Regions from separate parts of the Sphingobium aromaticiconvertens genome, predicted to be linked through region 2. Evidence: riboswitches for the same ligand, from Rfam matches in the RefSeq annotation. Region 2 holds a riboswitch; each other region holds the start of a gene.

Region 1 (4,075 bases), 4.2 Mb from region 2:
CGCGGCTATCGGCAGGGCAGCGTCAATCCGCTCGCGGCGGGTGGTTTCACCACCTATGATCCAGAAAAGGTGGAGGCCTATGAGATCGGCGTGAAAGCGAGTTGGCACGGCGCTGTTCCCGGCAATCTGAACCTTGCGGGCTTCTACAACGATCTGTCGAACCAGCAGATAGCCCTTGGCCTCACATCCTCGCCAGCGCGCGGCTCGGCGCCGCCGAACAACGCCATCGTCAATATCGGGCAATCGCGGTTGAAAGGGGTCGAGGTCGAAACAAGCCTTGGTCCGGTCGCCGGCTTTCGCATCGATGCAAGCTATGCCTATATCGATGCGAAGCTGAAAACGACCGTAACCCCCACCTTCCCCGCCGATAGTCCCTATGACGGGTTCATTCCGATCAACCCCGGACAACCCGCCCCCTACACCCCCAAGCATAAACTTTCACTCACCGGCACGTACACGCTGCCACTTCCTGAAAGCGTCGGGGACGTGTCAGTCTCGGCAACCTACAGCTATATCGACAAGCAGGTCATTTTCAGCACGACCTACGGCACGCTACCCTCTTACGAGTTGCTCAATTTCAATCTGAACTGGCGTGAGGTCGCCGGCAGCCCGATCGACCTGTCGCTATTTGCGACCAATGTCACCAACAAGCGCTACGCCGTCGCAGTGAATGACATGCACGCCTCCGGCGGCTTCGTGTCCTATCTGTACGGTCAGCCGCGTATGTACGGCCTGCGCCTACGCTATGCCTTTGGAGGTTAGAAGGATCGGCCAGGCCGTGCGTCATTGAGGCCTGGTCCCCTGCAAGCCCGCCAGCCCGCCAGCCCGCCAGCCCGAGTGCGTGGATGTCTCGTCGCCATGCTGCCGGGCATCGCGGTCCTTGCGCAGTTAGCCAATCTCAATTAACGGCCCGTTTGCCTGCTCGCCGGTTTTTCCGATCGAGCGGGCATGATCGCGCCGGTACTCCGCAAGGGGTTTAAAATGGGAACGCGGTGCGGATGGCCTGTGCTGTCCTGATCCGAGGCTGTCCCTGCAACTGTAAATGGCGAGCGTGATGCATAGGGGTGAAAGACCGGAAAGGTCATTTCGCCAGCCACTGGGCCGGACGATGCAGCAGCATCCAGAGCCTGGGAAGGCCGTGCATCAGGCGATGACCCATGAGCCAGGAGACCTGCCAGCGCACCGGTCGCTCTTGCCTTGGTCCAGGGGATGGTCATGGCACGGTCTTTCTCCGTCTGAGCGACGAACCTGTGCGGCCGGGGCCGCATCAGTGCGTGGTGTCGGGCGACAAGCGCCCACCCGTCTTCGCGCATCGACCGATCAACCCTGATCGGCACGCCCCGCCGCCTCATGCTCAGGCGCGGGGGAATGACCATGTTCAAGACCAGTTTCGTGTCGCTTTTGGCCATAGCAGTGGCGACACCCGCCTTTGCCCAGGCTGATCCCAACCAACTCCCGATGGGCTATGCGGGCGAACCAATCGTCATCACCGCCTCCCGATCGGGCGAGGGCGTGCCAGTGAGTCAGCTCGGCGCATCGGTGACGGTGCTTGAGGCACAGACGCTCGACAATCGCCAGACGCGCATCGTGTCCGACATATTGCGCGACGTGCCCGGCCTGGCGATCAGCCGTAGCGGCGCGATCGGCAGCCCGACGCAGGTGCGCATCCGCGGGTCGGAGGGCAACCATGTGCTGGTTCTGATCGACGGGATCGAGGCGGCCGACCCTTATCAGGGCGAATATGATTTCGGCACGCTGCTCGCGGACCCTGCGGCCCGGATAGAAGTGCTGCGCGGTCAGCAATCGTCGCTCTATGGGTCGGATGCCATTGGCGGCGTCATTCATTACATCACCCTGACAGGCGCCGAAGCGCCGGGGTTCAGCGCCCGCGCGGAAGGGGGCTCCTTTGGCACCTATAGCGGCAGCGCGCGCACCGCGGGCGTTGCAGGCACCCTCGATTACGCGGTGTCCGGGACTTATTATCACACGCGCGGCACGCCGACCGCCCGCCTTGGCACGCGTGACGTCGGGTCGGACAATGCGGGCTTCAGCGCCAAGCTGATCTGGTCCCCCTCTGACAATTTCAAGCTGATCGGGGTTGCCCGCTACAGCTATACCGACGTGGACACCAACAACAATGAGAGCGATCCGGCCAGCCCGCTGTTCGGCACCATCGTCGACACCCCCGGCGCCTATCAGAAGAATGAAGGTTTTTACGGCCTGTTGCGCGCCGAGTTCACGGCGCTTGATGGTCGCTGGACCAATGCGCTGTCCGGCCAGATCGCTGACACAACGCGCAAAGGCTTTATCGCGTCCGGCCTCGATTATGGCGACAAGGGGCAGCGCTATAAGGGATCGTTCACCAGCAGCCTGAAGTTCGGCACCGATACGGTCGTCCACCGCCTGACCGCCGCCGTCGATGTCGAGCGCGAGCAGTTCCAGAACATCACCCCCTCCCCCTTCGCCTTTCAGGGCAAGCGCCACACCGACAATGTCGGTCTGGTCGGGCAATATGAGCTGCTGGTCGACGAGGCGCTTTCGCTGGGCGCCTCGATACGCCGGGATGAAAATAATCGCTTCGACGACACCACCACATGGCGCGCGCAGGGCAGCTATCGCTTCGCCACCGGCACGCGCATCCGTGGCGCCTATGGCACGGGCGTCAAGAATCCCGGCTATTTCGAACTGTTTGGCTTTACCGACGGCCAGTATATCGGCAACCCGAACCTGAAGCCTGAAAAGTCGCAAGGCTGGGAAGCCGGCATCGAACAGAGCATCGGTGGCGACAAGGCGACGATCGGCGCGACCTGGTTCGACAGCAAGCTGAAGGACGAGATTTACACAACCTACCCCGCACCCGATTTCATCGCGACGCCGGGCAATCGCACCACCGACTCCAAACAGCATGGTCTGGAGGTTTTCGTCAGCGCACGGCCGATCCCGCAGATCCGGTTGGACGCCGCCTATACCTATCTGAAAGCCCGAGAGGATGGCATCGTCGAAGTCCGGCGGCCCAAGCATATCGGCAGCTTCAACACGACCGTCTTTAGCACCGACCAGCGCTTCTCGGGCACGCTGACGCTGCGTTATAATGGGCGGCAGGAGGATGTGGCCTTTACTGATCCGAGCTTTATCCCGGTTCGGGTCAGCCTGCGTGACTATGTGCTCGTCAACCTGAACGCCGAATATAAGCTGCGGGACAATATTGCGATCTTCGGTCGGGTCGAGAATCTGACCGACGAGCAGTATGAGGAAGTGTTCAGCTTCGCCACGCAGGGTCGCGCAGCCTATGGCGGTGTGCGCGTGCGCTTCTAAAGATGACGGGGAGGGCCTGGGCGCTCTCCCCCCTAGTCCAGCATCGCGGCGAGCGCGGGGGTCATATATTCACGCCCCCTCGCCCCTTCGCGCCGGATCAGCAACGCAGCCAGCCCTTCGCGAGTAGCGAGCGCCATGCCCCGGTCGGGACCAAGAACAGTGATGGCAGTCGCCCAGGCGTCGGCCAGCATCGCCTGCGGGTGCAGGACCGACACGGAGGCCACGTCATTGGCGATCGGCGCGCCGCTGGCTGGGTCGATACTGTGCGACAGGCGGCCATCGGCGGAAGGACGGAAGCGGCGATAATCACCCGAGGTCGCGACCGACAGGCCGCAGAGCGCCACGCGCAGGACCGGCAGAGCCAGACCGGGCGGCGATTCAAGATCCACCCACCAGGGTTGCATGTCGGGCTTCACTCCCGCCCCGCGCAGTTCGCCGCCAATCTCCACCAGAAAACTGACGATACCCATGGCCGTCAGCGCGTCAGCTATGGCGTCGACGGCAAACCCCTTGGCAATACCCGACAGGTCGAGCGCGACATCCCGCAGGCGGCGCGCCTCTCCGTCTGCCAGTTCAATGGTCCGCCACGGCGGCGCGACCGGCGCGACGGGGGCAGTACCGATACGCTGTGAGGGGCCAAAACCCCACGCCTCCACGGCATGGCCGATCGCGGGATCGAAGGCGCCGTCGCTGATCCGGGCCATGTCCAGCCCGGCGCGCATTACCGTCATCAGATCCTCGGGCAGCGCAACCCATTCCC
Region 2 (4,075 bases):
AAACCGGCGATCTTGACGCCGGGCTGATCTGGGCCGGACAGGTTCAGGGCCTGATACGCGACATACCGACCTGCGACGCGCTCATCAGCCGGATCGTGGAGGAGGCCGAAGCGATCATCCGCGACCGGCTTGCAGGCTTTATCGTTCAGCCGCAAATGGCCTGAAAAGGATCGGAGGAGGCCAACCTCTCCGCCCCCGTTACCAGTTGAAGCGGATCGACCCGACCACTGTGCGCCCCGCACCATAATAGCAGCTATTCGTGAACGGACAGGCCGAAACATAGGTCTTGTCGAACAGGTTGGCGGCATTGATCGCCACATTCCACCCGTCCAGCCCCGGCGACAGCTTGCCCAGATCATAGCCAAGCAGCGCGTCGACCAGCACAAAACCATCGGTGTGAAACCGCCGGAACGTCGTCACATTGTTGATGACGTCATAGCTGGTCGTGCCATCCGACCCGCTGACATAACGCACCCCCGCGCCGAAGCTGAGGCCCGATAGCTGCCCCGCAGCCTTGCCGCTCTTGCCGAAATCATAGGACAGGAAGCTGGAGGCGGCCCATTTGGGCGTGCCCAGCGAACGCGTATCCGTTGTCGTGGGTGTACCGCTGTTGGTGGCGGTCGGCGCGACGGCCTGAGTACCCTGCGTGATGATCGAGTCGGTATAGCTGGCCGCCGCGACGACATCGAAGCCGGGCACAATCTCCCCACGCCCTTCCAGCTCTACGCCGCGTACCCGCACCTCGCCAATCTGGATCTGCGCGGTCGAAGGGATACCAACCGTCCCAGCCTGTGGATGGCCCACCAAAGTATTCTGACGTCGCAAATCATAGGCCGACACAGTGAAAATGGCATTGGTGCCTGCGGGCTGATATTTGAGGCCGCCTTCATATTGCCGACCGGTCACGGGCGTGGCAGGCCTGTTTTCGGTGCTGGACACATAGACCAGACCCGATTGCGGCTCGAAGGATTCAGCATAGCTGAAATAGGGCGAAACCCCGGATTCGAACGCATAGAGCGCGCCCAGACGCATGGTGAACGCCTTTTGCGACAGGCGCGTCACTGGCGCGGCACGCGCAGCGGCAGTCGCGGGATTGAGGTTCAGCGTCGTCTGGTCATACCAGTCCCGACGGCCACTGGCGATCAGTTGCAGCCGCCCGATGCTGATCTGATCCTGGATATACACGCCCGTCTGGTCGCGCTTGCCATAGGTGTTGGTGTAAGCGCTCGACAGTTGCGTCAGGTCGAAACTGGGCAACACCCCGCGATAGACGGGGTTCAGCAGGTTGAGGTTGGGAATGCTGGTCAGGGGGTTGGTGGTCTGGCCGGTATTGAACTGCTGAACATTCTCACCGGTGATCCGCTGATAATCGACCCCTACCAGCAGGTTATGCTGGATGAAGCCCGTGGCGAACTTGGCATTCAAGCTATTGTCCAGCGTCAGCGTGTCGAAATCCTCGTCCGCGCCGCCACCGCCCCGAATGATCGTGGAATAATCGCTGTTACGGTTCGCGCCGATCCCCGTCGTCGCGAAACCCGCGATATAGAGTTGGCGGTATGACAGCTTGCTATTCTGGTAGCGGATGTTCGACCGGACGGTCAGATGCTCATCGAAATCGTGGCGGAAAAAGCCCGCAATCGACTTCGCCTTGTGATTATAGCGTTCATAGCCCGGATCGCCGGTGTTGATGGTGCGTGGCAACCGGCCGATGGAGCTTTCCACTACCGATCCGCGATAGGGCACGCCCGAATAGCCGCCGCCGCTGGGGGCATGCTGATAGGCGGCGACTAAAGTGAAGCTGGTCGCCGGGTCGGGCGCAAAGGTCAGCATCGGGCTGACATGATAGCGTTCGCTGAACGCTCGCTGGCCCGGCGCTTATCGCGGCCCTGCTTGTTGCATTGACCTGCCCGCTCTCTCACTCTACCAAACCGCGTCCGCTGGGCGCCGCAAGGCCTCGGGCGGACATGATCGCGCCGGTGCCCGCAAGGGCTTGAAACGGGAATGCGGTGCGGGTGGTGAGAGCCGCCCAAATCCGCGGCTGTCCCTGCAACTGTGAGCGGTGAGCAAGATGCATATCGTCGATCACCCATGCGGTGGCCGACAGCCACTGGGCCGGACGCTAAATCCTGCGAGGCCTGGGAAGGCCATGGATCGCGCTTTGACCCGCAAGCCAGGAGACCTGCCAGCGCACCGGTCGCTCTTGCCTTGATCCAGGGGATGGTCACGGCACGGTCTTTCTCCGTCTGAGCGACGAAACCCATGCGGCACGGCGCCGCGTCGGGTGCGCGCTCGCACGCCCGACGTCGTTCGCTTGCCCGTAGTCGACGAAGGAAAAGGCGTATGAGCAAGGTTCCCACAACGGTCATCACGGGATTTCTGGGCGCGGGCAAGACCACGCTGATCCGGCATCTGTTGCAAAATGCCAATGGTCGCAGGCTGGCATTGATCGTCAACGAGTTTGGCGATGTCGGCGTCGATGGCGCGTTGTTGCGCGGCTGCAATGACGAAGCCTGCCCGGAGGATAATATCGTCGAGCTGGCCAATGGCTGCATCTGCTGCACGGTCGCCGACGATTTCCTGCCGACGATGCTGACATTGCTCGACCGGCCCAGCCCGCCCGACCATATCATCATCGAGACGTCGGGGCTGGCTCTGCCCAAGCCGCTGGTGAAGGCCTTCCAATGGCCCGACATCCGCACCCGCGCGACGGTGGACGGCGTGATCGCCCTGATCGACGCCGACGCGGTGGCCAATGGTCGCTTTGCCACGGACGAAGCCGCACTGGCGCTCGCCCGCGCCGCCGATCCCGCGCTCGACCATGACAGCCCGCTGGAGGAACTGTACGAAGACCAACTGGCCTGCGCCGACCTCGTCATCCTCAACAAGTCCGATCTGGTCGATGCCGATAGCCTGACCCGGATAGAAGGCGACATAGCCGGCGACACCCGCAGCGGCGTAAAGATCGTGCGCGCTGTGCAGGGCGCGGTTGACGCCAAGATATTGCTCGGCCTGTTCGCGGGGGCGGAAGACGATCTGGACACCCGCCCATCCCATCATGATGCCGACCCGGATCACGACCATGACGACTTTGACAGCTTCGTGGTTCAGGGCGGCGAACTCGGGGAGGTCGACGCCTTGCTGGCGGCGATGACGAAGCTGATCGAACAGCATGACATATTGCGTATCAAGGGCTTCGTCGCCGTCGAAGGCCGCCCCGCACGCCTTGTCATTCAGGCTGTTGGTCCCCGTATCCAGCATTATTTCGACCGCGCCTGGGCACCCGGCGAAGCGCGCGCATCGCAGTTGGTGGTGATCGGCCAGAAGGGTCTGGACCAGCCCGCGATCGACGCCGCGCTTGGCGCGGCATTGGGCACCGTCCCCGCCTGATGCATTTGCTGGCCGCCACGCCGGGAACGATCTCCAATGGTGACGAGGCGATCGACCTCGCCCAGTCGCCGGGGGATATCGTCTTTCTCACCGTGGCGGACAGCGAACTTGCCTGCTTCGCCAAGGCGGTAGCAACGCTGGACAAAGACGCGCCGACCATCCGGCTCGCCAACCTGCTCCAGCTCAAACACCCCTATTCGGTCGACCTCTATGTCCAAAAGGTAATCGCCAACGCCCGTTTCGTGTGCGTCGTGCTGCTGGGCGGCAAGAGCTACTGGCCCTATGGCGTGGATGAGATCGCCCGTGTCGCGCGGGAAAAGGGCATCGCCTTCGCAGCCATCGCCGACGGGCGCGAACCCGACCCAACGCTCGACGCGGCCTCCACGCTGCCTCAAAATGTGCGCGAGCGACTGCGTGATTATCTGCGTCAGGGCGGTATAGCGAACGCCACCAGCTTCCTGCGACATGCCGCCCGGCTGATCGGCGAGGACATCGGCCTGCCGGACGATCCCGTCCCGGTGGCCGATGCGGGCCTGTATCTGTCAGGTATCGAACGGCCGACGCTGGCGGATGTTCGCAAGCGCTGGATCGCCGGTCGTCCGGTGGCGATGCTGTGCTTCTATCGCGCGCTGATGATCGCGGGGACATTGGATGCCGTCGACGCGCTGGTCGAGGCGCTGGGCGCGCG
Region 3 (4,075 bases), 1.7 Mb from region 2:
GATGGGATCGCCACCCGTCATGCCGATCCGCATTTCGGACGGGAATGTGGCTTGTTTCAGGCTGGCGAGTGCCACGTCCGGTCCCACCTTGACCCGCGCCCAGTCGATCGGCGGAGCGCTGGCGATCCGTTCGGGTGCGCGGAACGAGGGAAATGGGACGTACATCATCACCACCCCCGACACGAACCAGATAGCGAAGAAGAGGCACAGAATGATACCGGTCCAGCGATGGAAAAAATAGAGCCATCGCTTCGTCGCGCGCCATGCGGCCTTCGAAGAAGCGGGGCGGGGAAGCGCGTATGGCGCGCCCCCGTTGGCGACCAGCGCCGCGTCAAAAGGCGACATGGATGCTCGCCTCCACCGCGCGCGGATCGCCCAGCACCCATTGCGATGCGCCATAGGTCGCCCGCACATAGGTTTCATCGAAGACGTTCCGCAGGCGCAGGCTGGCGCTCGCGCCCTCGATAAACTGCCAACGTATACCGATGTCGGTCAGCGTATAGGACGGGATGACGCGGGTGTTCGCGGCATCCTGATAGCGCTTACCGACATAGCTGACCCCGCCATCGGCGATCCAGCCATCGGCAAATTCCCAGCTTATGAAGGCATTGGCGGTCTTTGTCGCCACATTGGTGGGTCGGTTGCCCGCGCGTTGGAACAGGACGCCGCCAACGGATTCGGCGAAATCTTCATAGCGGGCGCGCAGCACCGCACCGTTGAGGGAGAGGGTGAGCCGCTCGATCGGTTCCAGCGACAAGGACGCTTCGATGCCCTTTGATGATTGCTGGCCAACCTGGACCTGGATGGTCGGGATCAACGGGTCGGAGGTCAGCAGCTTTTTCTTGATGATGTCATAGGCGGCCAGCGTCCACTGCCCGCGCGTACCCCAGAAGATATGCTTGATCCCGACCTCATATTGGCGGCCCGTGGACAGATCGAAACTGCTCTGCGTGAGGCTGGTCGAAACGAGCGCGCCGACCGGATCGGCGGCGGTCGCATATTGGCCGTAGAGCGACAGGGTGGGGATCGGATTATAGACCGCGCCCACGCGCCATGTGACCGCATCGGGCGTGCCGGTGAAATTATTGGCGGCGTTCACATAGTCGGTCTTTGTGATTTCCGGCCGATCGTAGCGCAGGCCACCAACCAGCGAGAATTGCTCGCTGAACTTCAGCCGGTCCTCGGCAAAGATCGAATACTGCCGGATCTTGTTGGTGTAGCGCGGCTTGGTCGTCGCGGTGGGCTGGTCGATGAACAGGCCGGAGACCGGGTTGATGAGGTCGATCAGGCGGGTGGCATTGTTCCCGCTATTGCTGACATTCTTGTAGCGGATGCGGTTGACGTCGAAGCCGATGACCAACTGGTTTTCAAGGCTGCCCAGACTGTGGTTCACGTTCGCGGTGGTGCGGTTCCCGGTCTGTTTCTGGATATGATAGAGTTCCAGAAAGCTGGACTGGCGGATTTGCGCGGGCGTGGTCGCGGTCGCCGGAACATAGGTGACATTCTCCGCATTGTTCCAATATTTGTTCGCCCACAGATGGTAGAAGGTGCTGCGGATGGTGATGGCGTCGGAGGGACCCCACTCGATCTTGGCCTGACTCCAATTGTCGCGGAAACGCAGCTTTGCGTCGGTGACATTATAGTTGTTGCGTCGGATCGACCGATCCAGCTTGCCGTCGATCAGTGGCACGCCGAACCATGTGCGCGGCTTTTGCGTGCTGAAATCATGCGACAGGGTGATGCTGAGGTCGGATGCGGGTTTCAACCGGATCGCGCCTGACAGCGCTAGCGCGCTGTTGTCTCCCCGATCCATCCAGCCGTCCGAACGGCGATAGCTGGCGTCGGCGCGGAAGCCGACGACATCGCTGATCGGTCCGCCCGCTCCAGCCGCGATGCTATAGGTGTCGAAGGACGCAGCGCTTGCGCGGCCGCCAATCTCCAGCGTGTCGCCCGGTTGCCTGCGGGTCACGTTCCCCGCGCCGCCGATCGCCCCCTCGCCATAAAGGACCGATGCCGGGCCGCGCAGGATTTCCACGTTTTGCGCCATCCACGGGTCGGCCGGGAAGGTCAGCGTGTTGTTATACATCCGCATCCCGTCATAGAGGGTCATCACCGAGTTCTGGCCGGTGAAACCGCGCGCCGACAGGCCATAGCCAAAGACGCCGGACGTGTTGACGATGCCTGTGGCCCGCGCCGCCGCATCCTGAATGGTGAGGTCGCCGCGCAGGCGGATCGCATCGCCGTCCAGCGTCTCGACACTGGCGGGCGTCTCCAGTGGTGTCAGGCCAAGGCGGCTGGCGCTGTCGGATTTGATGTTCAGGCGCAGTTGATCGACGACGCCCGTGACGATGATCGTCTCGCTCTCCGCATCCGGCGCGGCGGCGGGTTGCTGGGCGTGAGCAAATGTGGGCGCAACTAGAGTAAGGGCCGCAAACGCAGCCAGCGTGAAATTGTTCATGTTATCCCCCGTCGGCGTCAAACGACGTTGGGCGGGGGCGTGCCGTTCACGAACGGTCGGCGCCATGCATCGACCGGACGCCAGGGGGGACCGACACACAGAACCGATGCGGCCCCAGCCGCTCGTTCGTCGCTCAGACGGAGTTCACCGTGCCGCGGCCATCCCCTGGACCAAGGCAAGAGCGACCAGACGCCGGCAGGTCTCCTGGCTCATGGGTCATCGCTTGATATACGGCCTTCCCAGGCCTCGCAGGATTTATCGTCCGGCCCAGTGGCTGGCGGCTCGGGAACTTGCCCGTCCGCTCATGTATATCGCGCTCGCCACTTACAGTTGCAGGGACAGCTGCGGATTTGGATGGTCGCCCCCGAAAGGTTGCTCACCCACACCGCATTCCCGTTTTAATCCCCTTGCGGGGAACCGACGCGATCAATGTTCATGCAGGCGACCGATGGTCGATGCACGAACGCGGCATGCATATGAGCAGGGTTTTGAAATCGCAAGCGTCATGATGTGATCGCCTGCAACCGCCATACGCGGTTCCACGACAGATGTACCTGGGACAGCGGTGCGATGTCGATGCGCAGCGTGGCTTCCGGCGGAATGTCCAGCGCGGCTGCGATGGTCGCGCGGATCACCATGGGATGGGTGATCGCCAGCCTGTCTTCGCCCCCGGCGCATTGATCGGCGAGCCAGTCCGCCATCCGGTCCCGCACCGTTGCCAGCGACTCACCACCCGGTGCGCCGCTGGCCGGGTCGGCCATCCAGTTGGCGAAAAAATCGGGGCTATCGGCATGGAGATCGCCGAGCGCACGGCCTGCCCAGTCGCCATGATCCATATCTCGCAGCGCAATGTCGGTCTTCGCCATAATGCCCAATGCGTCGGCGGTCTGACGAGCGGCCAGTGATGGGCTGGTCAGGCAGTCGCGTCGTTCCATCCGCAGGGCTTGCGTCTTGGTGAGGCCGCCGCCGTCGATCGGATCGTCATGCCCCGGAAAGGCACCCTCGCGCATGGCGCGAGTGGCGGCGTGGCATAGCAGGATCAGGTGAATCGACAGTTAGGGTCTCCACTGTGTTTGAGAGGGGGGTGATTGACGGGGGCCATCGTTCCGGCCTAGGGCATTCACGTTAGATCGAGGAAGAAGCCGGTGTAATTCCGGCGCGGTCGCGCCACTGTTATCGTTCACCATGCCCGTCTGTCGAGGGGGATGGCAACGAGAGCCAGACCTTCCTCGGACGCACGGAAACCCCGCGGGACGCGTATATCCCGAAAGGAGCATGATCATGGCATCCGCCGCATTGTTCGCAGACGATATCTTCATCCCGGTGGGCGATGCGCCCGCCATTCCCCTACGCGACATTGCGCCCTGGGCAGTGTTCGGCCTGCTGCTGGCGATGATCTTCCTCTATTTCGTCAGCACTGAACAAGGCGCCCTGTCGCTGTTCAAGGGCATGTATATCCATGAATTCGTACATGATGGGCGGCACTTGCTGGGCTTTCCCTGCCACTAAGGCGGGGTCTGAGCCATGGTACGTAATCTATTGATACGCGGCATGTTTGCCGGCGTAATAGCGGCTGTGCTCGCAACGCTGTTTGCGCGCCTGTTCGCCGAACCGCAG
Region 4 (4,075 bases), 1.4 Mb from region 2:
ACACCCTATTTCACCAATGTCGGCCGTTCGCGTTTCAAGGGCGTGGAGGTCGAGGCGGAATATGGCGTCGGCGGGTTCTTCGCGCGCGGCAATGCCTCCTTCATCGACGGCAAGGACCGGGCGACGGGCAATTATCTCAATACCATCCCGGCGAACGATTATCGCCTGACGCTGGGCTATGCCGACGCGGACACCGGCCTGTCGGGTGGCTGGACCGGCGAATTTGCCGAGCGGCAGGACAAGGTCACGACCGGTCCCTTCTCCTCCGCCGGATCTGGTATCGCTACGACGGGCTATAGTGTCCAAAACATATTCCTCTCGTTCAAACCGCGTAGCGGCCCGGCGGAGGGGTTCGAGTTCCGGATCGCAGCAGACAATATCTTCGACAGGCAATATCGCCGCCATCTGTCCTCGCTCGCGGCGGAAGGGCAGACGTTCAAGTTCACCGTGGCGAACACTTTCTGACGCCATGGCTGGGGGACGGCATTCTTTCCGCATCGGCCTTCCGGCGGTGGCTTCGCTGCTGGTGAATGCGCTGTTGATCGCAGCGCTGCTGAACCTTGGCATGGGGCGCAAGGTGGAAAGGGCGGACGAGCCATCGCTGACGGTGATGTCGCTGGCGGTGCTCAAGGGCGCGGAGGAGGGCGCCGAGGAAGCGAAGGCGGCGGTGCAACAGCCGCCTGCGCCACCCGCGCAAGCAGCGCAGGATGCGCCCCCGGCTCCGACTGTTCCCGTGCGTGTACCTGTGCCGGTCGCGCTGCCCTTTACTGCGCCCCGGTTGCAGGCGACGGCGCCCGTCCAGCAGGCGGCAACGGCAAATATTCCCTCTGCCGCCGTGGCGGTATCCGCACCGCCCGCGCCACCCGTGCGGCGGGGAACGGCAGATGGGCTGGACGTGAACGCTCCTGCTGGCACCAGCCATAGCTATGCCGCACGAGTACGGTCGTGGTTGTACGCTCATAAACTCTATCCCCGCCGCGCGCGTATGCGGCGCGAGGAAGGTGTGGTGCGGGTGCGTTTCGTGATCGACCGTGCCGGACTTTTGCTGGAAGGCAATGTCATCGCAAGTTCCGGGCGGACGTCGCTGGATGAAGAGGCCGCCGCGATGATGCAGCGCGCCTCGCCTTTCCCCAAGGCGCCCCGCGACATCGGCGGTGAGCGCATTGAATTCACCGCACCGATTGAGTTCATCCTGCCGGTCTGACGTCTCCTCGAACAGTTGGGCAATTGGCATACTGAATTTTTTGCTCTAGGCGACGTTGCAGGCTGGCTTCGTACCAGTCCGTATTGATCGCGCTGGTGCCCCGATGGGGCTTGAATGGGAATGCGGTGCGGGGGCGACCCCAAATCCGCAGCTGTCCCTGCAACTGTAAGCGGTGAGTGCGATGCACAAGGCTCCTTTCGAGGGGGCCAGCCACTGGACTTCATGTTCGGGAAGGCCGTGCATCCTGCTTTGACCCGCGAGCCAGGAGACCTGCCAGCGCACCGGTCGCTCTTGCCTTGGTCCAGGGGATGGTCACGGCTCGGTACTCCGCGTGAGCGACGATCCTTTGCGGCTGGGGCTGCATCGGTGCGTAATGACGGGCGCTTTTGTCTTGCGCCCGCCCGTCTCGCGCATCGACCGACATGGTGTCGGCAAGCCCCGGTTTTCGTTGCTCGGCGTGGGGTGGAGTGGACAATGCGCGTCGCGTCGAAGCGCTTCATGACCCGTGAGCCAGGCGCGGCGCTCGTCCGTCAGGATCGCCGCGCGTGAGCGGTTATGCCGTCAGCGGATGGTGCCCGACCGCCTGGCGTCCTATGATGGCGGGCGACGGCCTGCTGGTGCGCGTCAGGCCGCGATTGGCGCGGATGACGGGCGAACAGGTGGTGGGCCTGTGCGAAGTGGCTGCGCGTTTTGGCAATGGCCTGATCGATGTCACCAACCGTGCCAACCTGCAAATCCGGGGCTTGCGCGACAGCGCCATGTCCGCCTTGCTGGACAGGCTCGTCGACCTTGATCTGGTGGGTGCCGATCCCATGATGGAGGCGCGGCGCACTATCCTGATCGCACCGGACTGGCGGCGGGGTGATGACAGCGCGCAGGTCGCCAACGGATTGATGGCACGGCTGGCTGCCCTGCCCGAATTGCCTGCGAAGGTCGGGTTTGCCGTCGATGCTGGCACGGCCCCGATATTGGGTGCTGATCCGGCGGATTTTCGGATCGAACGGGGCGAGAGCAGAGGCCTGATCCTGCGCGCAGATGGGCGGGAGTTAGGCGTGCCGGTCGCGGTGAACGAGGCTGCGGACGCAATGGTTGCGCTGGCGCACTGGTTCGTGGAAACCGGCGGCGCGGAGGCGGGCAGGATGTCCCGTCACGCCATACCCTTGCCCGCATGGGCGCAGGGGCATGTTCGTCCGGCGCCCACCCGCCCGGCGATACTGCCGGGGTGTCATGCACTGGGCTGCGTCTATGGCGTTCCCTTTGGCAGCATGGAGGCATCCGCCCTTGCGGCGCTAATGACGGATAGCGGGGCAGAGGCTGCGCGTGTCACGCCATGGCGCACCCTGTTGCTGGAAGGCGCATCGTCGGTCGATGCCCAGGGCTTCGTGACGGACGCCGCCGATCCAGCCCTGCGTGTCGACGCTTGTCCCGGCGCGCCAGCCTGTCCGCAGGCGACGGTGGAAACCCGCGCCCTGGCCATGCGCCTTGCCCCGCATATCGCGGGCCGTCTGCATATGTCGGGCTGCGCGAAGGGCTGCGCCCGTGTCGGTCCTGCCAATGTCACCCTCACCGGATGCGATGGCCTGTTCGATCTGGCGTTCGACGCCCGTGCCGGTGATCCGCCTATCCGGGCAAGCCTGCGAACGGACCAACTGCTTGCCCATTTCGGAGCCGATTGATGCCGCATATCTACGAAACCGATGGCGCGGCAATCTACCGCCAATCCTTTGCGACGATCCGGGCGGAGGCCGATCTGGCGCGCTTCACCGCGGATGAAGAGCGGATAGCGGTCCGCATGATCCACGCCGCCGGGCTGGTGGGCCTCGCCGCCCATATCCGCTTCTCGCCGGACTTCGCGACGGCGGCGGGGGCGGCCATGGCGAATGGCGCGCCGATCCTGTGCGATGCGCGGATGGTGAGCGAGGGGATCACGCGCGCCCGGCTGTCTGCCGACAATGCCATCATCTGCACGCTGCACGATCCCGACGTGCCCGAACGGGCGCGGGCGATGGCTAACACACGGTCGGCGGCGGCGCTGGAACATTGGCGTCCGCATCTCGCTGGAGCGGTGGTGGCAATCGGCAATGCGCCCACGGCCCTGTTCCATCTGCTCAATATGCTGGAAGACCCGGCCTGTCCCCGCCCGGTGGCGATCATTGGCTGCCCCGTCGGCTTTGTCGGCGCGATGGAGTCCAAGGCTGCCTTGTGGGAGGTGCAGCCCGTACCCTGCTGCATCGTGGAGGGCCGCATGGGCGGCAGCGCGATCACCGTGGCCGCAATCAACGCTCTGGCGAGTCCCGTCGAATGAAGATCGGCACTATCCATGGAGTCGGGCTGGGACCGGGCGCGCAGGACCTGATGAGTGTCCGGGCCGACCGGCTGGTACGCGGCGCCCGCCATGTCGCCTATTTCCGCAAGGCGGGCAGGCCGGGGCAGGCGCGCCGTATCGTCGAGGGCATGTTGCGTGGCGACGTCATCGAAATTCCGATGGAATATCCGGTGACCACGGAAATCCCGCGGTCCGACCCGCGCTATAATGAAAGCCTGTCGTCCTTCTACACTGGCTGTACCCGGCATCTGGCGACGCTGACGCAGGCGGGGGAGGATGTCGTGGTCCTGTGTGAAGGCGACCCGTTTTTCTACGGATCGTTCATGCATCTTTACACCCGGCTGTCCGGTCTGACGCCGGTGACGGTCGTGCCGGGTATCACCGGCATGTCGGGGGCATGGACGGCCTGCGGTTCGCCGATGACCTGGGGCGATGATGTGCTCACCGTCCTGATGGCGACCCTGCCCGAAGAGGACCTCACCCGCCGCATCCGCGATACCGATGCGCTGGTGGTTATGAAAATCGGCCGAAACCTCGCCAAATTG

Evidence for each region. Region 2 has a riboswitch for cobalamin ahead of cobW (cobalamin biosynthesis protein CobW). Riboswitches for the same ligand answer to the same signal wherever they lie in the genome.
Region 1: linked by a shared signal. The riboswitch ahead of WFR25_RS23700 (TonB-dependent receptor plug domain-containing protein) and the one ahead of cobW (cobalamin biosynthesis protein CobW) in region 2 are both predicted to bind cobalamin.
Region 3: linked by a shared signal. The riboswitch ahead of WFR25_RS11555 (TonB-dependent receptor) and the one ahead of cobW (cobalamin biosynthesis protein CobW) in region 2 are both predicted to bind cobalamin.
Region 4: linked by a shared signal. The riboswitch ahead of WFR25_RS09950 (cobalamin biosynthesis protein CobG) and the one ahead of cobW (cobalamin biosynthesis protein CobW) in region 2 are both predicted to bind cobalamin.

What each region holds. Positions count from the first base shown of each region.
Region 1 is NZ_JBANRJ010000001.1:4,879,640-4,883,714, forward strand. It holds gene WFR25_RS23695 (TonB-dependent receptor) at 1-762, shown strand, start outside; cobalamin riboswitch at 942-1,193, shown strand; gene WFR25_RS23700 (TonB-dependent receptor plug domain-containing protein) at 1,369-3,315, shown strand; gene WFR25_RS23705 (FAD:protein FMN transferase) at 3,348-4,075, opposite strand, start outside.
Region 2 is NZ_JBANRJ010000001.1:668,660-672,734, reverse strand. It holds gene WFR25_RS03415 (NAD(P)H-dependent flavin oxidoreductase) at 1-164, shown strand, start outside; gene WFR25_RS03410 (TonB-dependent siderophore receptor) at 199-1,830, opposite strand; cobalamin riboswitch at 1,958-2,201, shown strand; gene cobW (cobalamin biosynthesis protein CobW) at 2,341-3,387, shown strand; gene cobN (cobaltochelatase subunit CobN) at 3,387-4,075, shown strand, end outside.
Region 3 is NZ_JBANRJ010000001.1:2,404,052-2,408,126, forward strand. It holds gene WFR25_RS11550 (hypothetical protein) at 1-345, opposite strand, end outside; gene WFR25_RS11555 (TonB-dependent receptor) at 332-2,458, opposite strand; cobalamin riboswitch at 2,636-2,895, opposite strand; gene WFR25_RS11560 (histidine phosphatase family protein) at 2,962-3,513, opposite strand; gene WFR25_RS11565 (CbtB domain-containing protein) at 3,740-3,967, shown strand; gene WFR25_RS11570 (CbtA family protein) at 3,983-4,075, shown strand, end outside.
Region 4 is NZ_JBANRJ010000001.1:2,079,203-2,083,277, forward strand. It holds gene WFR25_RS09940 (TonB-dependent receptor domain-containing protein) at 1-465, shown strand, start outside; gene WFR25_RS09945 (energy transducer TonB) at 470-1,204, shown strand; cobalamin riboswitch at 1,281-1,496, shown strand; gene WFR25_RS09950 (cobalamin biosynthesis protein CobG) at 1,750-2,880, shown strand; gene WFR25_RS09955 (precorrin-8X methylmutase) at 2,880-3,509, shown strand; gene cobI (precorrin-2 C(20)-methyltransferase) at 3,506-4,075, shown strand, end outside.